DNA from 2 places in the Streptomyces sp. NPDC006879 genome. Region 1 is predicted to be linked to the other one. Evidence: riboswitches for the same ligand, from Rfam matches in the RefSeq annotation. Region 1 holds a riboswitch; the other holds the start of a gene.
The links. Region 1 has a riboswitch for cobalamin ahead of ACFYMC_RS27195 (ABC transporter substrate-binding protein). Riboswitches for the same ligand answer to the same signal wherever they lie in the genome.
Positions count from the first base shown of each region.

Region 2: it holds a riboswitch for cobalamin, as region 1 does, so the genes downstream of both, ACFYMC_RS19105 (energy-coupling factor ABC transporter permease) here and ACFYMC_RS27195 (ABC transporter substrate-binding protein) in region 1, are expected to answer to the same signal.

Region 1 is NZ_JBIAGC010000057.1:5,792-12,696, forward strand. It holds gene ACFYMC_RS27175 (RNA polymerase sigma factor) at 188-802, opposite strand; gene ACFYMC_RS27180 (hypothetical protein) at 796-1,038, opposite strand; gene ACFYMC_RS27185 (ABC transporter ATP-binding protein) at 1,500-2,288, opposite strand; gene ACFYMC_RS27190 (FecCD family ABC transporter permease) at 2,285-3,286, opposite strand; gene ACFYMC_RS27195 (ABC transporter substrate-binding protein) at 3,310-4,293, opposite strand; adenosylcobalamin (AdoCbl) riboswitch at 4,302-4,458, opposite strand; gene ACFYMC_RS27200 (cytochrome P450) at 4,620-6,023, shown strand; gene ACFYMC_RS27205 (NADP-dependent isocitrate dehydrogenase) at 6,171-6,905, opposite strand, start outside.
Region 2 is NZ_JBIAGC010000025.1:966-7,870, forward strand. It holds gene ACFYMC_RS19085 (PadR family transcriptional regulator) at 1-166, opposite strand, end outside; gene ACFYMC_RS19090 (energy-coupling factor ABC transporter ATP-binding protein) at 245-1,099, opposite strand; gene cbiQ (cobalt ECF transporter T component CbiQ) at 1,096-1,845, opposite strand; gene ACFYMC_RS19100 (energy-coupling factor ABC transporter substrate-binding protein) at 1,852-2,199, opposite strand; gene ACFYMC_RS19105 (energy-coupling factor ABC transporter permease) at 2,196-2,897, opposite strand; cobalamin riboswitch at 2,927-3,124, opposite strand; gene ACFYMC_RS19110 (hypothetical protein) at 3,432-3,938, opposite strand; gene ACFYMC_RS19115 (DMT family transporter) at 4,032-4,346, opposite strand; guanidine-III (ykkC-III) riboswitch at 4,361-4,421, opposite strand; gene ACFYMC_RS19120 (hypothetical protein) at 4,561-6,177, opposite strand; gene ACFYMC_RS19125 (hypothetical protein) at 6,293-6,514, shown strand; gene ACFYMC_RS19130 (L-serine ammonia-lyase) at 6,601-6,905, opposite strand, start outside.

The sequences.
Region 1 (6,905 bases):
GGCGTCGGGCTCGGGAACCCCCCAGTCGCCTTCCGGTCGGTCCCAGTGGTCCGCAGGCCCTTCCAGCGAGGCCAGCAGCGCGTCGAGGCCGTCGTCGGGCCGGGCCTGCGGCCTCGCCCTGCTGCGGTGGCTCGGGGCGGACCCGGGTGGGGGGCAGGCAGAACCGCCGGTCTCCTCGTTGTTCACGTCACTCACCTGTGTGCCCTTCCCTCGGGGGCTGCCTCTTGAGGTGTCCGGCCCTGGTGCGGTTGCGGATGCTCTCCATGGACTGGAGTTCGTCGACCGCACGGGACCGCTGCACGGCGACCTGTTGCCGGGGGACGCGGAGGTTGTCCGCGATCTCCTGGTCCTCCAGCCCGAGCGACTGCAACTCGACCACGGCACGGCGCTGGGTGGCCCTCATCCGGTCGATCGCCGGGCGCAGCACCTCCCTGATCTCCTCACTCGCCCGCGTCTCGGGACCCCCGCGGGCCGCGACGGATTCCTGTGCCCGGCGCAGGCGCTCCTCGTCCACGGGTTCCTCACGCCGTTCCTCCACCGCGTCGCGGGCCAGGTTCTCGGCCGCCTTGCGCAGGTAGTGGTAGGGGTCACGAGCTGGATCGAGCCGGCCGCGCTGGCAGGCGCGCGCGGTCCGGACGAAGGCTTCCTGCCAGATGTCCTCGTGGTAGCCGGTCAGCACCGGGTAGCGGCAGCGCAAGAAGCCCAGGGTCTTGCGCTGGTAGGCGTCGAAGTTGTCGAGGAGGCGCTGGCCCAGCTCCCCGTCGAAGCAGAGCGGCTCCCGGTGCGAGGCGCCTTTCACCACGTCTCGTAGCCCTCCGGGTCCGTGCGTCGCTGGGGTGGACCGGTCCGCCACAAGGTGATGGTGGCGCCGCCCTGGGCCTCGTAGCGCAGCACCGTCGTATCGCGTTCGGCTGCCGACGGGCGAGCCCCAGGATCACGCGGGCGGCGGTGCGGGCCCGCGGCCCGGGAATGGCGCCAGAGCGCGGCGAGCGCGCTCACGGCGGCCGGAAGGGTCCCGGCCAAATCCCAGGGGGTCATGGCGCTCCTCGTCTGTGGTGGGTAGGACGCGGGCGCGCCCTCACCCCTCATACGGAAGCCTGTGCCAGTCCATTAACGGACGACCAGAAAAGCTCATCTAGTCACACCAGTCGATCACACCTGCCGCAATCTCACCGAGGTGCACATGCCACCGGAATGGCCTGTCCCGCATAGGCTCGGAGGCCTTCCTGGCGGAACGTCAGACAGCACTTGCGCACCGCACGGACTCGGCACGGGCGCAGAAGCGACAGCGGGTACGAAGCGGTTGACGCCCCCCTGGTCCCGGCCGGGGATGTCCCTTGCTCCCTGGTGGGGTGAGGACATCGGGTGGGTTCCTGCTTCGCTGCACGCCGCCGCACACGACCCGGCCCCACCTGCGCCCGACATGCCCTCCCCGCCGGTCCGGCGGTCCTGGCGACGTTGACCGCCGCGCCCACGCCCCAGCCGAGGACGGCGCCCGCTCATCGGTCCGGGGGGAGGTAGACGAGGGTGGGCACCCCCGTGGTCGGGTGCACACCGACACTGGCGCGCACCCCGTAGACCTCGGCCAGCACCCGCTCGGTGAGCACCTCGACCGGCGGACCCGATGCGACCACTCGACCGGCGTCCAGGACGTACAGCAGGTCACAGTAGGCTGCGGCCAGATTGAGGTCGTGCAGCACCACCAGATTGGTGGTGCCGAGCCCCCGAACCAGTGACAGGATCTCCAACTGGTAGCGGATGTCCAGGTGGTTGGTGGGCTCGTCCAGTGCGAGCAGTCCGGGCTCCTGCACCAACGCTCTTGCTATCAGGACCCGTTGGCGCTCCCCTCCAGAGAGCCCGTCGAAGGCGCGCTCCGCCAGTGGGTTCACGCCCACCCGCGCCAGCGCCGCGTCGACCCGACGGACGTCGTCGGGACCGTCCGCCTCCCAGAACCGCTTGTGCGGACTGCGCCCCATCGAAACCACCTCACGGACCGTCAAACCGAAGGTTCCGGTGGCGTCCTGCGGGACGACCGCGATGCGGCGGGCCCGGTCACGCACTCGCACCGAGCCCACATCGAGACCGTCCAGCAGAATCCGTCCGGCATCGGGGCGCAGCGCACCGTACACACAGCGCAGCAGGGTGGTCTTGCCACTGCCGTTGGGGCCTACCAGCCCCACGGTCAGCCCGGCTGCCGCGCTCAGGTCCACCGCATCGAGGAGGGTACGCCCGTCGATCTCGAACACCACTGCCTCGACGCGCAGTTCTGCGGGTGGTCGGGCGGTCATCCGCTGATCCCCTCGGTTCGGCTGGTGCGGCGCAGCTGCCACAGAAAGAAGGGGCCGCCGATGAGTGCCGTGACCACACCCACCGGAATCTCCTCGGGCGCCGCCACCGTGCGCGCCACCAGGTCGGCCAGCAGCAGGAATACCGCCCCGCCGAGCGCGGCCACCGGCAACAGCCGCCGGTGCGAGGCACCCACCAGCATCCGGGCGGCGTGCGGCACCATCAGCCCGACGAAACCGATCGCACCGCTGAACGCCACCAACACGCCGATCACCAGTGAGGCGAGGACAAAGACGACCGCACGGAAGCGACTGGTGTCCAAGCCCAACGTGCGGGCCCCTTCCTCCCCCGCGAGGAGGAGGTCCAGCGGCCGGGCCAGGGCGAGGAGCAGCGCGGTGCCGAGGATCAGTGCCGCGGCGGGCAGGGCCAAGCTGTCCCCGCGAGCCGCACCCAACCCGCCGAGGGTCCAGAACAGGACCGCCCGGACGTGTTGCGCGGACGCCGACAGCACCAGGACCAAACTGGTCAGGGCCGTCAGGATGTACTGGACGGCGACGCCCGCCAGGATCAGCCTGCCGGTGGTCATGGTGCCCCCGCGTCGGGCCATCGCGTACACCACGACCAGGGCGAGCGTCGACCCGGCGAACGCGGCGACCGGCAACGCGAAGGTGGTGGCTGCGCCCGCTCCCACACCGAGGACGACGACCAGCACCGCGCCCGTCGAAGCCCCCGAGGAAGCGCCGAGGAGGAAGGGGTCGGCCAGCGGATTGCGCACCAGGGCCTGCAAGACGGTGCCGGTGACGGCCAGCCCCGCCCCTACCACCGCGCCGAGCAAGACCCGCGGCAGGCGGACCTCCCACACGATGGCGGCGAAGGGCCCGGTGCGCTCGCCGCCGACGAGGATGGTGACGACCTCCCGGACGGGTATCCGCACCGGGCCCAACACCAGGGCGGCCACGGCGAGGGCCGTGAGTGCGCCGAGCAGCAGTCCCAGGGCCATCGGGAACCGCAGACGGCGGACGCTCACCGGGCGGCGGGATGGAGCTGGCGGGCGAGTTCCTCTACGGCGTCCGCCACTCGTACGCCGAGCACCGCCGAGGAAAGCGGCAGCACGGCGAAGCGCCGGTCCCGGACGGCCGGGACCTCTCTGAGTGCTGGGTCCTGCAACAAACGCTTCTTCTTGGCCTCAACGGTCGTACCACCGTAGTCGTAGATGACGACCACCTCGGGCCGACGCTGCACGACCTGTTCCCACGAGACGTCCCCGAAGGTGTCCTTGAGGTCGGAGAAGACGTTGTCGCCGCCGGCGAGGGAGATGATCTCGTTGCCGATGCCGTGACCACCGGAGGTGAAGGCCGTGTTGTCGCCCGAATCGTAGACGAAGACCGAGGGGTGCTCCGCAGCGGAAACCTTCGCCTTGACGGCCTCGATGCGCCGCTGCCCCTCGGCGAGCAGCCGCGCTCCGCGCTCGGGAACACCGAAGACCCTTGCGACCTCGGTGATCTCGGTGCGCAACTGGTCGAGGCCGACCTTGCCTTCGGTGCAGTACTCCACGCTGAGCCGGGTGGCGACGCCGCTCTTCTCCAGGCCTGCCCGGTCTCGGCCCGCGCCCTCGTCGAAGGCGCTGGTGTAGCCGCCGTACACGAAGTCCGGGGCGGCGGCGAGCAGGACCTCCTTGGAGGGGTACTCCTTGGCGAGCACCTTGATGCCCTGGTAGTCGGAGCGGTAGCGCGCGAGGATGGCGTCGTCGAGGTAGGCGGTGCCGACGATGCGGTCCCCCAGCCCGAGGGCGAGCAGGATCTCGGTGGTGTGTTGGTTCATGGTCACGGCACGCTTCGGCGGCGCGTCGAAAGTCGTCTGAACCCCGCAGTTGGTCACGGTGAACGGGAAGCCGGCGGGGGAGCCTTGGAGCTGGCGCACCGGGTCCGGCTGACTGCCGCAGGCAGCGAGCGGAACCAGCAGAGCGGTCGTGAGAAGTGCGCGCAGGCAAGCGCGAGTTCGGGTCATGGCCCTGTTTGCCTCTCCGGGGATCCTCGTCCCCGATGGAAGTGAAGAGGCGGCGCGTCAGTGTCTGACTTCCGGGCGCGCCTTCGAGGGCGTGCCCGGTCACAGTGGCGGGACCGTACCGGAATCGCACCGGCTTCCTGGCCTGCGCCGCCTTGGTGATCAGTGCCAGTGTGCCAGACCGTCATGGCCGCCGATCACCGCGGTGGGTCGAGTTCCCACCCTCGCCGGGTTCGGGGATGTCCGGCACAATGGGCGTCTCGGGTGGCCCCGGCTGCGTGACCGCTGTCGCGGGCGACCATGGGTTCGGCGATCGCCTAGGGGGCGGCGTGGGCGCACGGGAGGTGTCGGTCCCCGGACCGACGGGGTTACCACTGCTCGGCTCGGTCCGGGAGCTCAGAAGGGATTCGCTGGGCGCGTTCTTGGCCGCACAGCGCGAGTTCGGGGACCTGTGCCGTTTCGTGGCAGGACCCCCCGGGCTGCGCAACGAGGTGTACGCGGTGTTCTCCGCGACGGGCGCACAGCAGGTCCTGGCCACCGACTCGGCCAACTTCCGCAAGGACAACCTCTTCTACCAGGAGGTCCGTGAGTCCTTCGGCAATGGCCTTCTGACCAGCCAGGACGCCGACTATCTTCGTCAACGCAGGCTGGTGCAACCCCTGTTCACTCGGCGGCGCGTCGACGGGTACGCCCGGGCCATGACGATCGAGGCAGCGGCCCTGATAGGTCGCTGGTCCGACTCCCCCGATGCCACCGTCGACCTCGTACCGGACATGGCGGACCTGGCCCTGCGGACGGTGGCCCGCATCCTGTTCGGCACTGATGTGGGGCGTGCCGTGGCCGTGGTGGAACGCTGCTTCCCGATCCTCGGGGAGTACGTGCTGCGGCGCGGCTTCTCGCCGGCGAACCCGCCACGGGCTTGGCCGACCCCGGCGAACCGCAGGGCAGCCGCGGCCACCGAGGAGCTGTACGCCGTCTGCGACGCGATCATCGCGGGGCGGGTTGTCAACGGGCGTACGCAGGAGTCCGCGCCCAAGTCCACCCGGGAGCAGACCTGCGATCTACTGACGCTGCTCACCCAAGCGCAGAGCGAGCAGGAGGAGGCGTTCGGCCCGGCCGAGCTCCGGGAACAGGTCCTGGTCTTCCTGTTGGCGGGGCACGAGACCACCGCCACCTCCATGGCATTCGCCCTGCACCTGCTGGCCGGCCACCCCAAGGAGCAGGAGTTGGCCAGGCAGGAGGTGGAGAGCGTCCTGGCCGGCCGGGTGCCCACCGCGGCCGATCTGGACCGACTCCCCTACCTGACTCAGGTCCTCAAGGAGTCCATGCGCCTGTATCCGGCCGCTCCGATCATCGGCCGCCGTTCGGTCGAGGCACGGGAGATCGGCGGGATGACCGTGCCGGCGGAATCCGACGTGATGGTGGCGCCCTGGGTGATCCACCGCAATCCCGCCTACTGGCCGGAGCCCGAACGGTTCCGACCGGACCGGTTCACATCACAGGCCGAGCAGGACAGGCCGCGCTACGCCTGGTTGCCCTTCGGCGGAGGACCACGCGCCTGCATCGGCCAGCACTTCTCCATGCTGGAGTCGACGCTCGCGCTGGCGATGATCCTGCAGTCCTTCGAACTCGAAGCGGTGGACCGGGAGGTACCGGTGGAGACCGGCATCACCTTGCGCGCGAAGGGGCCGGCTCGCGCCCGGCTGCGAAAGCTCGACGGGAACGGGGCGTGAACCGTCCTGACGGGGACGATCGAGAGAAAGCCACCGCACCGCTCTCAGCACCTGTGAGGGAACGCCGGTGCCCCGGTCGGCGATCGCCGACCGGGGCACCGGTTCGAGCTTGTCCGCGCGGGACGGACCGAGCCGCCCCGCAGCGGGTCAGGCGAGGGTTCCCAGCGCCTGGTTGAAGGTCTGCGAGGGCCGCATGACGGCCGCGGCCTTCGCCACCGACGGCTGGTAGTAGCCACCGATGTCCGCCGGGGAGCCCTGCACGGCGATCAGCTCGCCGACGATGGTCTCCTCCTGCTCGCCCAAGGTCTTGGCCAGGGCCGCGAAGGCCTCCGCCAACTGGGCGTCCGCGGTCTGCGAGGCCAGCTCCTGGGCCCAGTACAGCGCCAGGTAGAAGTGGCTGCCCCGGTTGTCGATCCCGCCGAGGCGGCGGCTCGGCGACTTGTCCTCGTTGAGGAAGGTGCCGGTGGCCCGGTCCAGGGTGTCGGCGAGCACCTGGGCGCGGGCGTTACCGGTGGTGGTGGCGAGGTGCTCGAAGCTGACCGCAAGCGCCAGGAATTCGCCCAGGCTGTCCCAGCGCAGGTAGTTCTCCTTGACCAGCTGCTGGACGTGCTTGGGGGCGGAGCCACCGGCACCGGTCTCGAACAGGCCGCCACCGTTCATCAGCGGGACCACCGAGAGCATCTTGGCGCTGGTGCCCAGCTCCAGGATCGGGAACAGGTCGGTGAGGTAGTCGCGCAGCACGTTGCCGGTGACCGAGATGGTGTCCTCGCCCCGACGGATGCGCTCCAGGGAGAAGGCGATCGCCTTGACCGGCGACATGATCTCGATCTGCAGGCCCTCGGTGTCGTGCTCGGGGAGGTACTGCTTGACCTTGGCGATGAG
Region 2 (6,905 bases), on a different contig from region 1:
GGGCGCGGATCAGCCCGGCGGTCTCCAGTTTCCCCAGTTCCCGGTAGATCTGCTGGTGCGTGGCGGACCAGAAGTACCCGATGGACCGGTCGAAGCGGCGGGTCAGCTCCAGACCGGAGGAGGGCTTCTCCAGGAGAGCGGTGAGGATCGCGTGCGGGAGGGACATGCCGCCATCCTAGGGAGCGCCGCCGAGCTGCCCGGCCGCCCCGGGCGGCACGTGCCCGAAGGCCAGCCGGCGAGCACCCTACCGGTCTGTCGCCCCGGACCCGCAGGTCGACCAGGCATCGAGTTCCTCCGCGGTGCGCGGTCCCCGTTCCCGCTCTCCCAGCAGTCCCTGTTCCCGCAGGAGCGCGGCCACCGCGGTCGCCCACGGCCTCCGCAGCCGGGCCGCGTCCAACAGCGTTGCGTCCGAGAGGAGTTCGGTGACCGGCCCGCACCGCAGGCCGTCGGGGGCCAGTACCGCCGCGTCATCGGCCCAACGCAGCGCCAGATCCACGTCGTGGGTGGCCATCACCACCGTGGTGCCCCACCGGCCAAGCCGGGCGAGGACCTCCAACAACCTTTCCTGCCCGTGTGGATCCAAACCCGCGGTCGGCTCGTCCAGGATCAGCACCCGTGGGCGCATCGCGACCGCACCGGCGATCGCTGCCCGCTTGCGCTGCCCGTAGGAGAGCAGATGCGTCGGGCGGTCCCGAAGGGCCGTGATGTCCAGGGCCGCGAGGGCCTCGTCCACCCGCTCCCGGACCGCCTCCTGGGTCAGACCGAGGTTCATCGGCCCGAAGGACACGTCCTGGCCCACCGAAGCGGCGAACAGCTGATCGTCCGGATCCTGCACCACCAGCTGCACCGAGGTCCGGAGCCCGGTCAGTCCCTTGCGGCCGTAGCGCACCGGCTCCCCGGCGAGCAGCACCTCGCCCGAGTCCGGCCGGAGCCCGCCGCTCAGCAGCCGCAACAGCGTCGTCTTCCCACCGCCGTTGCGGCCCAACAGCGCCAGCGAGCGGCCCTCACGGATCGCGAAGTCCACCCGGTGGAGCACCGCGGGGCCGTCTTCGTAGGCGTAGGACACATCGAGGAGTTCGACGATCGGTCCGCAGGTCACAGCACCAGCCCTTCCAGTACGAGCGTGGTGGCGCTCAACGAGGTCAACAGCACTCCGGTCGCCGCCAGGAACGGCCAGGACAACACCGTGGACGGCACCAGCACCCGCATCGTGCCGTCGTAGCCCCGCCCGGCCAGCCCGGCCTCCAAACGCGAAGCCCGGTCGAAGGCCCGGACGAAGGCGGTCGCTGCCAGTCCGGCGAGCGAACGCCAGGCCGCCGCCCGGCTGGTGTGCCCCAACCGAGCGGCCTGCGCCTGCCGGATCTGGGCGACCGAGTCCAACAACAGGAAGCCGATGCGGTACATGACGAGCGCCACCGCCACCACCGGGGCCGGCACCCCGGCCCGGATCAGCCGCGGCAGCACGTCGGACACGGGTGTGGTGAAGGCGAACAACAGCACCCCCAAGGAGGCGGCCGAGGTGCGCAGTAGCAGCTCCGCGGCCAACCGAGGGCCCCCAGGTGCCAGTGCCAGGAATCCTTCCTGGCCTCCCAGCTGCACCAGCAGCGGCAGTGCCCCGGTGAAACAGAATCCGAGTGGGATCCGGTACGCGCGCCACAGTTGACGCCACGTCACCCCGGCTGGCCCCAACAGGATCGCCACGGTGGCCGCGCCCACCAGCACCGAGCCCGGCCAGGGTGGCAACGCGACCGCCGACCCGGTGAGCCCGAGACCGAGGACCGCCTTCTCCAGTGGATGGCGGCGGCGCCAGCGGTTGCCGTGCGCCGCCACATCGATCGGCAGCACCGGCCGCTACCGTGCGGAGCTCACGGTGGGCCCGGTCTCGCCCGCCCGCGCCGCCGCGGCCTCACCCTGGCGGCGGCCACGCCGCACCCCGAAGTAGTAGGCCAGTACGCCCGCGCCGAGTGCCGCCTGGAGGGCGAACAGGGCGGACTCGATCTCACCCGAGGGCGGCTCGTACAGGGGGGAGAACCAGGGTTCGTAGTCGGGCTTCAGCTCGGTGATGGCCACCTCCGCCTGCGCGTCCGCGCCGGTGAACGGCTCCTCCTTGCCGTCGCCGAGCCCCAGCGCGAGGGGCAGTACGGCCAAGGCCGCCACCAGGAGCAGCAGCACAGTGTTGATCTTCGCGTTCCGGCTCATCGGACCGGGGCCTCCTGCTTCTGCGCCTTCGGGGTGATTCGGGCCAGGACGCCCAGCCGGATCAGGTCGCTCTTGCTGGACTGGCTGAGCAGCCGCATCACCAGTACCGTCAACAGGCCCTCGCTGACGGCCAGTGGGATCTGGGTGACGGCGAAGATTCCGGCGAACTTGGCGAGCGCCCCGGGGATGCCGCTGCCCGGGTCCGGGAAGGCCAGTGCCAGCTGCACGCTGGTGACGCAGTAGGTGACCAGGTCGGCGAAGAAGGCGCCGAAGAACACCGACACCATCAGCGGGGCCTCGAAGCGCCGCAACAGCTTGTAGACGGCGTACCCGGCCCACGGGCCGGCGATGGCCATCGAGAAGACGTTCGCGCCCAGCGTGGTGAGTCCGCCGTGGGCCAACAACAGGGCCTGGAACAGCAGGGTGATCGTGCCCAGCACCGCCATGATCGGCGGCCGGAAGAGGATGGCTCCGAGCCCGGTACCGGTGGGGTGCGAGCAACTGCCCGTCACCGAGGGGATCTTCAGTGCGGAGAGAACGAACGTGAAGGCCCCCGAAGCGCCGAGCAGCAGGGTGCTCTCGGGGTTCGCCTTGACCTCGCGGGTCAGGGAGCGTACGCCGTGGACGACGAAGGGAGCGGACGCGGCGCCCCAGGCGACCGCGTGCAAGGGGGGTAGAAACCCCTCGGCAATATGCATGAGTGGGGGAGACCTCTCCAGCACCTCGTGGATGGACAACGCGCCCCGGCCGGTCTCCTGGCTCACGGGTACTCATGCCCGGACCCCGCCTTCCCGGGCCGGCGTGGGACTCCCCGCGTCAGCCCAGTGGCTTCCCGAAGGAGTGGAGCCGGACTTCCCGATCACAGTGGCGAGGGCCGCGCCGGTTTCACACCGTCTTCCCGTACACCAAGGCCCTGCGACCCTAATGGCCTACCCCAGCGAGCCACAACCCGGCCCGAATTCGGGCAGCGGAGCGCGGCCGGGACCACGGCCCGCGCGATCCACGGCCCGTGGTCCCCTCGGCAGGCACGTCGGCCCTCGGGGTTCACGCCTCCCGGTGACCTCGGGCGACCGGCCCGGTTCTGTTCGAACGATCGCCGTGTGCTCCTCGCGGGGTCCCCGGCCTCTGGCCCGAGCGGGCCCGCTCGCCGGAGGCGAGCGGATGCCCGGCACACGCAAACGGCGGGCCGGGACGGGCGCGTGCGCCGTCCCGGCCCGCCGGCCGCAGGTGCTTCAGCAGACGTTGGCGTGCTTGAAGTCGAGCACCACGCGCTCGGGCCCATGCAGCTTGAACGTCTTGTAGGTGGGCTTGGTGTTGAAGGCGGCTCCGAAGGTCACGTACGCCTCGTAGTCGCCGGTCAGAGCGATGCCCTTGAGCTTGGGAAGGTAGATCTTCTGCAGCTTGGGGCCCCGGTAAACGGACTTGCCCGCCTCATTGTGCGCCTGGGCGGGGTTGAGACGGATCTCCAGGAAGTAGCGGCCCGCGAGCGGGACCTTCCGGCCGGACCCGTCGTATCGCAGTTCGCTGACCCGCCGCACCGACACCGTGGGGACATAGCCCCTGATGTCGATGACCAGGCGGTCGTACGTGCAGTGCCCGCCCCAACGGGCGTTGACGACGCGTGGGGTCTGGGTCGCGGGCGCAGCCGAAGCGGCGGCCGGGACGGCGATTCCCACGCCCAGGGTGAGTGCGGTGCCGGTGGCGACGGCCACCAGGCGCTGACGTTGACGCAGAGGCATGGCGTTCCCCGATTCTCCCTGATACGGGGACAGTATTGTCATACGCGGAGACACCCGGAGGAACCCAACGGTTCCCGTCGCGGGGACGGGATTTCAGTGCAGGGCCTTCAGCCCGATCACACAGCCCACGATCCCGGCCAGCAGTGCCAGTTTCACCGCCGAGACGCTCTCGCCGCCGAACAGCATCCCGTAAGCCACGGTCAGCGTCGCACCGATGCCGACCCACACCGCGTAACCGGTACCGATCGGCAGGGTGCGCAGGGCGTAGGCGAGCCCGGCCATGCTCAGCACGAGGCCCACGCCGAAGACCGCGGTGGGCACCGGCCGGCTGAATCCGGCGCTCCTGCCCAGTGCGGTGGCCCAAACGGCTTCGAGGACCCCGGAGACGATCAGAACGATCCACGCCACGACGAACAGCTCCCTCGACGCCGTCGTCGTGTCCGGGTACGGCGCCCCTCGTCCGGGAGCTGGTCTGAGCTCTGCCCCCACCCTCGCACGGGCTGTCCGGTCCGGGCCAGGGACCAAGGACCCTGTTCCGCAGCCCAGGTCCCGGATCGTGCCCCAACACGCGGACGCCAGCCGCGCCCTGCCCGTGGCTGCTCCCCGCGTGCGCCCCAACGGCTCAGACGTCACCGACGAGGGGCTCCTGGTAGGTCCGCAACAGCTCCCGCAGCTCCGCTGCGCTGCTCAGCTCGCCCGAGGGGTACGCGGTCGGGGCGTTGGCCAGCAGGGCGGGCAGTGCCCCTTCGGCCGCTGCCCGCTCGATGAGTTCGTCGGCGACGACCTCGCCCTGCCGCACGTCGTAGAGCGAGTAGAGCAGCCGGAGCATCGACAGCGGGGCGGCGGCCGTGAGGATCCGACCCGCCAGGTCGGCGCGCTGGTGCGGCAGCAGCACGACGAACTCTTCGCGGAACGCACCAGCCCCGCCCACCGCTCGCTCGGCGATGTGGACGAGCGCGGCGAGGACCGCGGCGGCCAGGCAATCGCGCCCCTGCTCGGCCAGGCGACGGGCGATCCCGAACAGCCGACGCGGCTGGAACCCGTGGCGGGCGGTCTCCCGGACGGCCCGTTCGGTCGCCGGCGCGTCGTCGACGAGGCCCAGCAGGGCGACCAGGTCCACCGCCCGCGCCGACCACACAGCCCGGGCGAGCAGTGCATCACCCATGGCGCAGTCCTCTGCCGTGACCCACCGCGCGTACAGGTGGGCCAGGTCCTGGGGCGTCCTGGCCCTGACGGCCTCCGAGAGCAGTTCGCGGTCCAGCTCGACCTCACGCCCGAGCGCGGGCAGTTGCTCGCCCAGCGCTGCCACCGTGTCCACGGAGCGGTACTCGCACACCAGGCCCACCAACCAGTCCGCCCGGTGCCGCGCCTCAACGACGAGCCATCCCAGGATGCGGAACAACTCGTCCGCCGGCCGCTCCCATGCGGCTGCCTCCAGCGCCCTCGTCACCTCGCGCGGCCGTCCGGCCACGAGGTGGCTGGACAGCCGGTCCAGCAGCTCCAAGACAGACAGGGGCCGCTCCGGGGCCGCTTCCTGCTCGCGAGCCGCTCGCAAGGCGGCGAGTTCCTCCTCCAGCCCGAGCACCCGGTCCTCCAGCGTGCGGCAGCGTGCCTGCGCGTCGGTCTTCAGAGCGTTCACGTCGGCGAGGTCGGCCCGTGCCCGGGTGAGCTCCCCTTCAAGGGTCTCGCGGATGTGCCGGTGCTCGGCTGTGGCTGCGAGCAGCTCCAACTCGCGGTGCCGCGAGGCGGCCCGGTCCCTGGCCCAGTCGTGGCCCAACTGCTTCCGCTCGGCGGTCACGGCGGCCAGTTCGGCCTCCAGGCGGTCCATGTGCTCGTGCAGGGCCGCCTGCTCGCGTTCCAGGCGGGCGATGGCGCGACGGGCGTGGGCGACCTCCTGACGCGCCAACTCCACCTCGTACTCGGCCGGGTCCGTGGCCCGAACCGCCGCGAGCCGCTGCTCTCGGACCCGGGTCTTGGCCGCTTCCTTGAGCGGGGCACCGAGCTGCTCCTGCGCCTCCTGGATGAGGCGTTCGACGAAGTCCCGGGAAGCCACCCGTTGGCCGCCGAGATACCGGGAAACGATCGAGTGGTGCAGTTGGACGCGGGCCGCGTAGCCGCGCTGGGAGATCCCGAGCGTGTTGAAGAGCCGTGTCAACGTGTTGCCGAGCGCGGCAACCTCAGGCACTTCCCCGCGTTCCACCGTGGACGAACCGGCTGGTGGGCGCGTTGGATCGGCCATGAGCCCCCTCCCGCGAGCGGTGCACCTCATTGGCAACGGTGCGAGCTGTCGCAACGTATCCGGCATTCCCCAGTCTGGGGTCGTCAATCAGCCGCTAGCGCAGGGAACGTGACATATGATCGACAAATTGCCGTGCCTGTTGGCGAGCGCCCGCTGGTCGGGTCGGGTGCTCGTGGTGACGCTCGCGTTCGTGCCCGTGGTCATCGTGACGCTCGCCTCCGTGCCCGCGCTCTTGGTGCTGCCCTTCTCGCGCCGGCGCAGCGCACAGGCGTCCGGCATCGTGCGTCAACTGGTGGGCTGGACCCGCGGGCTTCTCGTGACGGGCCGCGAGTGGTAGCCGGTACGGAATCGACCCGGCCGATCAGGACGGGGCGGGCCCCGACCGCGCTGGAGATCGGACCGCGCTGGTCGGGGCCAGCTCCGTCAGCACTCGATGACGTTGACGGCGAGACCGCCGCGCGCTGTCTCCTTGTACTTGACCTTCATGTCGGCGCCGGTCTCCTTCATGGTCTTGATGACCTTGTCCAGGGAGACCTTGTGGCTGCCGTCGCCGCGCAGCGCCATCCGGGCCGCGGTGATGGCTTTGACCGCCGCCATGCCGTTGCGCTCGATGCAGGGGATCTGCACCAGGCCGCCGACCGGGTCGCAGGTCAGGCCGAGGTTGTGCTCCATGCCGATCTCGGCCGCGTTCTCCACCTGCTCGGGGGTGCCGCCCATGACCTCGGCCA